DNA from 3 places in the Companilactobacillus sp. genome. Region 2 is predicted to be linked to each of the others. Evidence: riboswitches for the same ligand, from Rfam matches in the RefSeq annotation. Region 2 holds a riboswitch; each other region holds the start of a gene.

The links. A riboswitch is a leader RNA that binds a small molecule or an ion and turns the genes downstream of it on or off. The one in region 2 is predicted to bind thiamine pyrophosphate.
Region 1: it holds a riboswitch for thiamine pyrophosphate, as region 2 does, so the genes downstream of both, tenA (thiaminase II) here and thiM (hydroxyethylthiazole kinase) in region 2, are expected to answer to the same signal.
Region 3: it holds a riboswitch for thiamine pyrophosphate, as region 2 does, so the genes downstream of both, thiW (energy coupling factor transporter S component ThiW) here and thiM (hydroxyethylthiazole kinase) in region 2, are expected to answer to the same signal.

Annotation. Positions count from the first base shown of each region.
Region 1 covers NZ_JAKVLR010000001.1:1,331,936-1,335,216, reverse strand. The annotation lists gene LKF16_RS06535 (NADH-dependent flavin oxidoreductase) at 1-1,149, opposite strand, end outside; gene LKF16_RS06530 (winged helix-turn-helix transcriptional regulator) at 1,278-1,691, shown strand; TPP riboswitch at 1,717-1,817, shown strand; gene tenA (thiaminase II) at 1,860-2,534, shown strand; gene LKF16_RS06520 (aminotransferase class I/II-fold pyridoxal phosphate-dependent enzyme) at 2,646-3,281, opposite strand, start outside.
Region 2 covers NZ_JAKVLR010000001.1:2,268,056-2,271,336, reverse strand. The annotation lists gene thiE (thiamine phosphate synthase) at 1-146, opposite strand, end outside; gene thiD (bifunctional hydroxymethylpyrimidine kinase/phosphomethylpyrimidine kinase) at 136-963, opposite strand; gene thiM (hydroxyethylthiazole kinase) at 956-1,756, opposite strand; TPP riboswitch at 1,825-1,926, opposite strand; gene ppsA (phosphoenolpyruvate synthase) at 2,061-3,281, opposite strand, start outside.
Region 3 covers NZ_JAKVLR010000001.1:1,913,823-1,917,103, forward strand. The annotation lists gene thiE (thiamine phosphate synthase) at 1-275, opposite strand, end outside; gene LKF16_RS09135 (hydroxyethylthiazole kinase) at 268-1,110, opposite strand; gene thiW (energy coupling factor transporter S component ThiW) at 1,088-1,621, opposite strand; TPP riboswitch at 1,721-1,810, opposite strand; gene LKF16_RS09145 (alpha/beta hydrolase) at 1,963-2,715, shown strand; gene LKF16_RS09150 (hypothetical protein) at 2,791-3,033, shown strand; gene LKF16_RS09155 (hypothetical protein) at 3,065-3,281, opposite strand, start outside.

The DNA.
Region 1 (3,281 bases), 940 kb from region 2:
CGAGAAAGCTTCATCGTCGTTATTGTTCTTTTCACCTTCAAAACCTAGATCTTGTCCCATCAAACCAAGGAAACTCATTAAGGCTGGATTAAGCCCGATTTCATCAAGAGATTCACGATTGATCGTGTATCTAATGGTGTCTTCAGCACCAGATTGCACCTTTTCAATCCACTTAGGTTCACGTAAGTATTCACGTCCTATAGCAACGAAATCAATGCCGGCATCCATCACTTTTTCAGCATCTGCTGGGGTATTCACTGAACCCACTGAGATCAAAGGTAAACGTCCGTTGACTTTTTCTTTAATACGGAGAATTGTTGGAGTTGTGTCAGAAGAATCATTTAGTGAAGCTCTCCAAGCATTACCCATTGAAATATGTAAGTAGTCGATTGGTTGATCTGCTAACTTATCAATAAATTGAAGTGTGTCATCGATTCGAATTCCAGGGTTTTCGATTTCTTCAGGAGATATACGGTAACCAACAATAAAATCTTTATTGGCGTATTTATCAACGGCAGCTTTCACCGACTTAATAACTTCTAAACCAAAAGTCATACGTTTGTTGACATCTCCTCCCCATTTGTCAGTACGTTTGTTGGAATGTGGTGAGAAGAATTGTTGAATCAAGTATGTATTTGCACCGTGTATTTCTACACCATCAAATCCTGCTTGAATAGCACGCCGAGTTGCTTCACCGAAATCTTTTACGATATTTTCAATCTCATCGCTTGATAATTCGCGAGGAACTTCGTAACCTTCACGAGGAGCAGCTACCGCACTGGCACTGACTGGTTGAGTTCCACGTAGGATTGCCGTGTTAGACATTCTACCTGCATCAAAGATTTGTAAGATTGCCTTAGTACCATTTTTCTTCATGGTATCGGCTAGTTTTGTAAGGCTAGGGATGAAGTGGTCATGCGCTGCAGAAAGTTCACCCTCGAATCCTTTACCATTATCAGTAACAAATGCTACCGGACTGATGAACATGCCAACGCCACCAGAACGCATCCCCATGTAGTACAATTCATCGCGAGAGACAGTTCCATCTTCTAAGCTTGATTGTTCTGTCATTGGTGGAATAACGACACGATTCTTGATTTTAGCTCCATTTTTGAAAGTATAAGGTTGTAAAAATTTATATTCGGTCATATTTGTAAACCCCTTTTGTTTGTGATATCTTTTACAAAATTAGTATAATGTTAAGGGTTACATTTTTATAGAAGGCACTTTTTTGTAGACTAGTTACTTTAAAGTAGATTTTGTGAGGACATGGGAATATGGATAATAAAAATAATTACCACATGGGCATAAACTTAGTTTTGAAAATTATTGATGGGAAATGGAAACCATCAATAATTTGTGCATTAGGTCTCAAGGAAAGGCGATACAACGAATTATTGCGATACGAGTGCGAAGTAAATAATACCGAAATTTCTAAAAAGGTTATGTCCGAACAACTCAAACAATTAGAAGATGATCAAATTGTGGAACGGACTAGTTTCGGAACAGTTCCACCTAAAGTGGTTTATTCATTAACAGAATATGGTCAAGAATTACGTGGCATGATGATCGAAATGTCAAAATTTGGCGAAGATATCGCCAAAGAACTTCAATCTGACGATGACCCAATTACTTTTGATTATTCATACAGAGAAATCAATCCTGATGCGTATGCTGCTAAACAAGCTTAGTCATGCTAAAATTAAATCATTCGAATACGATCACTAGGGGTGCAGTATACTGCTGAGATGACTTTTGCCAATCCCTTTGAACCTGATTTGGTCAATACCAACGTAGGAAAGTGATGATTATCCTCACTGGTCGTATGTGAAAAAATAGGTCAGTAGGAGTGTGTATTAATGAAATTTTCTGAACAATTAATGAAAAAAGGTCAACCAATCTTAGATGCAATTATGGTTCATCCATTCGTAAAAGGAATCGGTGAGGGTAATGTGCCTAATGATGCGTTGACCTTTTATGTTGGTCAAGATTATAACTATTTAAATGCTTTTATGAAAGTCTATGCAGCCGCAATTCAAAAGTGTAATGACCGTAAGCAGATTGCTTTGTTTACTCAACAAATTGAGTTCACCTTGAATAGCGAGATCGAAGCTCATATTGATTTTTGCAAGATTGCTGGCGTGGAATACGAAACGTTGCAGCATGAAAAACAGGCACCAATGACCTACCTATATAATGAGCATATGTACAATGCCGTTCGGACTGGCGATTTGATCGATGTGGTCGCTTCGATTCTGCCGTGTCCTTGGACCTATGCCAAAATTGGGGATGCATTCAAGGACTTAAAGACGACTGAAAGCAACCCATTTAAATCCTGGATAGACTTTTATTCGACAGAAGATACTGGCGACAGAGATTTAAGCGACCAACTATTTTCAATCATCGACTCAGAAGCTGAGAACTATTCAGATCAACGACTTCAAGAAGTTGAAGAAAGATTTTTGAAGAGCTGTGAACTTGAATGGCATTTCTGGGACCAAGCTTATTATCAAAGGGATTGGAAGTTTATTTAACAATATTAAAAGAGGATATCTGAAAAACAGATATCCTCTTTTTGGGTCCTATGAAATTATTTAATTGGGTCCTTATTCCTCAATTGTTTTTGTTAATCTATTGCTTGTCGACTAGAGATTCCATAATTTAGAAAGCTTTCTAATTCCAATTTTAATTTCATCAATCCGTACTTGTCGGATACTAAATACGATTATTTTATACGGCAAGGGTCCTTTTTGCCATGAACGATCAACATCGCCCACGATAATATGATGTTCTTTGGCAATCTGGCAGAGCATTTTGACCGATTTGTCAGTGTCTAATTTTGACACAATGAAGGTACCGCGATTGCTACCGATGAAATTGATTTTTTCCCCAAAAGCCATCTTCAAACTAGTCATCAAGACTTTTCTTCTTTGGTTATAAACGTTTTCCAACTTTCGTAAATATGCAGTCAGACTGCCGTCAGCCATCATATTTGCAATGATGCGTTGTTGCCATTGAGAAACACGGCTGGGAAACGATTGATAGAGTCTTTGAAACTTACTTTGAAATTTCGTTGGAATCACCAAAAATCCAATGCAGAGTGAACTGCCCAAAGTATCGTCGTAATTACTATAGTAAAAACTATTTTCTGGTGCGTAGGTCATTAAACTATCTGAGGGATGGTCTTCAAAGTTAAAAGTTCCATCGGTATCTAATTCGATTATATATTTATGATCGGCAATCAACTTTTTTGCCAATGATTGTCGTTCAGTTGTTGTAAG
Region 2 (3,281 bases):
AATTTTGAGTTTCCTTTATCTCGGTATTGAAACGCCGTGATGCCACTTTCAATACACTGTTCTAATAGCTTTTCAAAATCCTGACCTATTAAGTCCTGACTTCCACAGACAAAATAAGCCTTCAACATATCTGGATCAAACTTCATCTTTATCGTGCTCCTTATTATAAGCCCAATGATTTAATGGACCATGACCATGTCCCACTTGAATAGTATTTTTGATAGCTGCCTCGACAAAATCTTTACCAAATAAAATGGCATCCTTCATCGAATCGCCTAGTGCCAAGCGTGACACAATGGCTGAAGAAATTGTATCGCCAGTTCCGTGAGTTCTAACTGTGTGCACTCGTTTGGAATTCATCCAAAAACTGTCGCCATTTTCAAGCAAGACGATATCTCTAACCATTTCAGAATCGCCATGACCTCCTTTGATCAAGACGTTCTTGGCACCAAGCTTCTGAATTTTCTTGGCAGCAACTAGCATACCGCTTTGGCTTTCGATCTTTGAACCAATCAAAGCCTCAGCTTCAGGCATATTGGGCGTTACGAGCGTTGCTAATTTGATCAATTTAGTTTTGATCAGATCGATTCCCTCATCAGAAATCAGCTGGGCTCCACCTTTAGCAATCATAACTGGATCAAGCACAAATGGGCCAAAATCATATTTGTTCAAGTTGTTATACACTAATTCCACGTGCTCTGCATCTGCGAGCATCCCTGTCTTGCAAGCTTTGATCTCAAAGTCGTCATGGATCGAGTCAAACTGCTCGTTGATCATCTTTGGAGATAATGCTTGAAAATCTTGCACGCCAATTGTGTTTTGAGCGGTAACTGCAACTACGACAGCCGTTGAAAAAACACCACATTCTTGCATCGTTTTCATATCTGCCATGATTCCGGCACCACCACCACTGTCAGTTCCAGCAATCGTTAGCGTCTGAGGAAAACTATTTATATCATTCATCGTATTTACCCCATTTCTTCACATCTTCAACTGTAATGTTATAAAGTTGGTCGAGCAAACGTCCGCCAAATTCTGATGGTCCAATGTTAGGACTTTCCTTCATTACTAATTCACCAGAAAGACTAAATACCAGACTAGCCATCTTGGCAGCTTCAAAGTAATCATTATCAGAGACACCAGCAAATACCGCAATTATGCTGGATAGCATGTCACCAGTTCCCACTCGAGTCGTAAACATCTTGTGGCCGTTGTAGACATGGGCAATTGAGGTATCTGTAGCAATCGTGTCAGTCACACCAGTTACGACTGTAACGCAAGAGAACTTTTTGGCACAGTCTTTAGCGATCTCATCAACTGATTGGCTTTGTCCATCATCGATCGAATCAATTCCCTTAGCAGACCACGATGCACCCACTAAACTAGCAACTTCTCCAGCATTTCCACGAATGATCGTGGGTTTACCAGCTTGAAATAGTTCTTCAACAAAGTTCAAACGTTCAGGTACGGCTCCAATTCCCACGGGATCAAGGACAACTGGTTTGTTAAAATCATTGGCTAACTTGAGCAACGACTTGCTGAGTTCGTTTTGACGTTGGTCTAACGTCCCAATATTGATACAGATCCCGTTGGCAAATTGTGCCAAAGTCTTCAATTCTTGGTCATAGTTAGTCATTAATGGAGATGCACCAATGGCGCTGATTGCATTTGCAACGTCGCCTTGAGTTACTGAGTTTGCGATATTTAACACCATTGGATTATCAGTTCTTACCTTTTGTAATAAATCGATTTGCATGTTTTTCCTCCAGATTATAGAAAAAGCCACGGTTCTAATCGTAGGATTTAGAATCGTGGCTTACGTTTGCCCAGATTATCGCACTTTCCTACGCAAGCATTAACTTACAGGTTCAAAGGGATCAGGTATAGCCTATCTCAGTTTCTTTGGAAACACCCCTAGTGCTTATTTGGTTTAATTTAAGTCTAGCATATGGTCAAAAATATTTGTAGCGATATACATATCAACCAACCCGAGCTGTAAAAAATCAAAGAGAGCCAACTTTGACTAGTCAGTTCTCTCGATTTTTTACATTAATATTTGACTACCATTCATAGTCAGTTGGATCTTGCAAACCCCTGCCAGTTGCCTTGTCCAACATGATACGTTGTTCAAAGTGTGCGACATTGCGTTTTGTTTCCTTAACCATATCTGGGTTAACTGAAACGTAGTCGATACCGCTTCTGATCAAGAAGTCTGTAAATTCTGGATATTCTGAAGGAGCTTGACCACAAATTGAGACTGTCTTGCCATCTTTGTGAGCTGCCTTGATCAAGTGACGGATTGCACGTTTAACTGCTAAGTTACGTTCGTCAAACAATGGTGAAACTGTATCATTGTTACGATCGCATCCAAGGATCAACATTGCAAGGTCATTTGAACCAATTGAGTAGCCATCAACATATTGGTTAAATTGATCAGCCAGGATGATGTTTGATGGAATTTCAGCCATCATGTAGATCTTGAAGTCAGGACCACGAACTAAGCCTTGATCTTTAATAATTGTTGTAACTTTTCTAGCTTCTTCAACAGTTCTGACGAATGGAATCATAATGTTCAAATTCTTCAAACCGTATTCTTCACGAACTTTTTTAACAGCTTCCAATTCAAGCTTGAAGGCATTGATATATTTTGGATCGTAGTAACGTGAAGCGCCACGCCAACCTAATAAGTCAGCTGGTTCTTCTGGTTCATACTTGTCTCCACCTTTTAGATTACGATATTCGCTTGACTTGAAGTCTGAAAGACGTAATACCATTGGACGAGGGGCCATTGCACGAGCAACCTTAGAAATACCTGCCGATAGCATGTCGACAACTTTTTCAGGATGGCCTTGGTCAATGAGATATAGTGGGTGTTCATGGATAAATGTTGTCCACAAGAATTCCTCACGCATTAGACCAATACCGTCTGCTGGCAATGTCGAGTACTTCTCTGCCAAGTCAGGGTCACCTAAGTTCATCATGACACGTGTGGCTGTTGGAGCAAATGTTTCAGCAGCCACAACTTGGCCGCCTGCTTGTTCTGGAGCAGCTTTTTTAAGCATTGAAGAAACTTTACCTTCGTAAACTACACCATTTTTAGCATCAACTGTAACTACATCGCCAGTCTTGAATACGTCTGTAGCTGTGGCACCACGACTTTCAGTACCAACGATACATGGAATCTGCATTTCACGAGAAACGATAGCTGCGTGACAAGTCATACCACCATTATTAGTGATGATAGCTGCAGCTTTCTTCATTGCAGGTACCCAATCAGGAGA
Region 3 (3,281 bases), 350 kb from region 2:
CCAATTGGCATTTCGTTGTCTCCAATGTGTACTCCTGAGGCATCGACTGCTAAACAAATATCAATCCGATCGTCAATTATCAGGGGGATTTGATAAGAATCGGTAATTTGTTTAACTTTTAAGGCTAATTCAAAAATTTCTCTAGTGGTCGCATTTTTCTCTCGCAATTGGACCATTGTCACGCCAGCACGACAAGCTTCATTGATGATCCGTAAAAATTTTTCATCAGAATAATCGTATCGAGCAGTGACTAAATAAAGACTCAGATCAAGCATGGACTGCACCTCTGATTGCTTCAAACCAATAGTCATTGTTCATTAAAAGAGATAGTTGATTGAGAGTTTGTTGACGGAAGTCAGCCAAGCCCTCGGTGATTTGACTGGCATTTTCCGCACAGATATTAAGATAACTGATGGCACTGATTCCAGCCGCCAATCCTTCGTGATTGTTCTTGATCAAGGCTGCCATCATTGCACCAACGATATCTCCAGTACCAGTAAAACGGTCGAGTTCCGGGACACCGTTATGTAGCTCAAAGCAACTGCCGTCGCAAACGACCAAATCAGTTTCACCAGTAGCAATAAAAGTAGTTTCTGGATGACGACTAGCCAGACCTTTCATGGCGTGCAACAGTTCGTCAATTGCAGCATCTGCCTGGTCTTCAATTGAGGCATCGACGCCGCGTGCTTCACTATCTAAGTTGCAAAAAGCTCTCATTTCAGAAGTATTTCCCTTAATGATCGTTGGAGCCAGTTCCGATAGTTTAAATGCCAAATTGTATCTAATTGTAGAAGATGCAATTCCCACTAGATCAACAACAAAGGGCGTATCGGTCTCATCTGCCATTTTTCCAGCTTGAAAAAGTGTCTCCTCTCGTTCTGGTGAAATGTGTCCTAGATTCAAAAATAGGCTATCAGTTTGGCTGAAAAAGTCTGAAAATTCACGGGTGTCAGAAGCCATTACTGGTTTAGCATTGATATATAACAAGGCATTAGCGACTGACTCTTCAGTGATCTCGTTGGTAATGCAGTGAACTAATGTTGCATTTTGAATTGGAAAGCTGTCTTTAACAAATTGAGTAAAAAAGTTATTTCGACTGTAATTTTCCATGTTTGGCCTCTTGGAATAAGGATTGAACACGTAGGAATGTACGCGTGTCTTTTAACTTGTACAAAACTAGAAACGCAATGATCGAACCAGAGATTGCACCACCAAAGAATCTTGGTGTATATAAGAACCAATACATACCGTTTGAATTGCCAGTGAACCATACCATGACAGGGAATGATGCCAATGAACCAATCAAACCGGTTCCGATGATTTCTCCGAGCATTGCACCCCAAATCTTATGAGTATAGCGATAGCCGATCCCAGCCAATAGGGCTCCAAAGAAGGCACCGGTTAAGGCTAGTGGTGGGATTCCCATCATCGTCATACGGATAATGGCACAAACTAATGCCATGATAGCTACATAATAAGGTCCTAACATGGCAGCACCAATGACGTTTAAAACACTAGACATAGGTGCCATACCTTCGATTCGAAAAATTGGAGAAAGTACAACATCCAAAGCAATCATCATTGCCAGGATAGTTAACTTTTGAGTCTTGGAAGAATTGATCATAAGAAACTCCTTAATAAAATTTTGAATCGAAAATTCGGGGAGCTTGACCAATAAAAAATGCCTGTCATTAATCTAATGACGGGCACAAAAAGACCATAAAATGGTTTCACATTTTCCTTCGCCGGTGTTGGCCGTGTCAGGTTCAATGGGTATAATCTCAGCGTTTGTGCACCCCAAATGTTTCGTATTCAATTGTGATTTCAGTATAGCATAAATTTTGTATATCTCATGACATTTCCACACTTATTAAAAACTTGTTAGGTTTGATATTAATAAGTTGATTCTCATATTATAATGGAATCATAGAGAACGCTTACAATCACATGAGGATGGTAAAAATGAAAGTAGAAATAACTAGAGACGGATTAACGTTACGCGGAATTTTTAATAAACCAGATACTGACAAGTTTGATTTGGTGATTCTAATGCACGGTTTCATGGGCAATAAAGGTGATTTCCCTAGTACTTTGTTGTATCAATTAGCCGAAAGTTTCGAAGACAAAGGTATGGCAACTTTGCGTTGCGACTTTGATGGACATGGCCAAAGCGACGGCCGCTTCCAAGATATGACGGTCATGAGTGAATTGGCTGATGCTCAAGCAATTTATGAATACGCCCAAAAAGTCGAAGGCGTGCAAAATATTTATTTAGTCGGTCACTCTCAAGGTGGCGTCGTCGCAAGTATGTTTGCCGGCTACTATCCAGATAAGGTCGCAAAATTGATTTTGCTCTCACCAGCAGCAACGCTTAAATCTGATGCCGAAAAGGGCGAAGTACTGGGAGTTAAGTACGACCCGGTCAATGTTCCAGACGAATTGCATGACTTTGGCAGCAAGGTCGTTGGTGGATTTTACCTGCGTACAAACAAGAGCTTGCCGATTTATGAAGTTTCAAAGCTGTATCAGGGGCCAGTTTGTCTGATCCATGGGACTGATGATAAGATTGTCGATCCAAGTGCTTCTGAAAAATATGACGAGATCTATCAAAACAGTACCCTGCATCTGTTGCCACAAGGAGACCACGTCTACACCGTTGGCAATAGCCAGCAAAGAGCAGTGAAAATCGCGACTGACTTTTTGCTAAAGAATTAAACAATTCAATTATTTTTAGTTATTCGATAATCAAATTATAATGACTTTGAAGTCAATAAAAGGAGATGTCTAATCATGATGGGTTCAACATTTTGTTCAGGTTTATTCGGTTCTGGAATGGGCTTCATGGGCGGTGGAATGTTTATCACCGGTCTAGCAGTATTAATGATCATCTTTGCGTTCGTCTACTTTTTCAGTGGCGATCATACTAAGTTAGCTAAACAAAAGAATGCCTTAGAAATTTTAAAAGAAGAATATGCTAAGGGTAATATGACCGACGACGAGTATCAAAGACGCAAGCATAATTTAGAAGGTTAAAAAAATGGAATACCAGCTGGTATTCCATTTTTTATTTCTTATTATCTTGTTGAGTTGAGTGCCAAAAGACGGCGCCAAACCAGAAGATCCCGAGAATCAATAAGATGATTGCAATCGTTGAAACTTGTTTAATAACGTAATAAGGCAAGCCAAAAGTTTTGATGATGTTCAATAGGGTGATGATCAAAATTACTGGCATTGCGGCAATCAGAATCTGTTCGTAAGTATCTGGTAAAAAGTAGATTCCA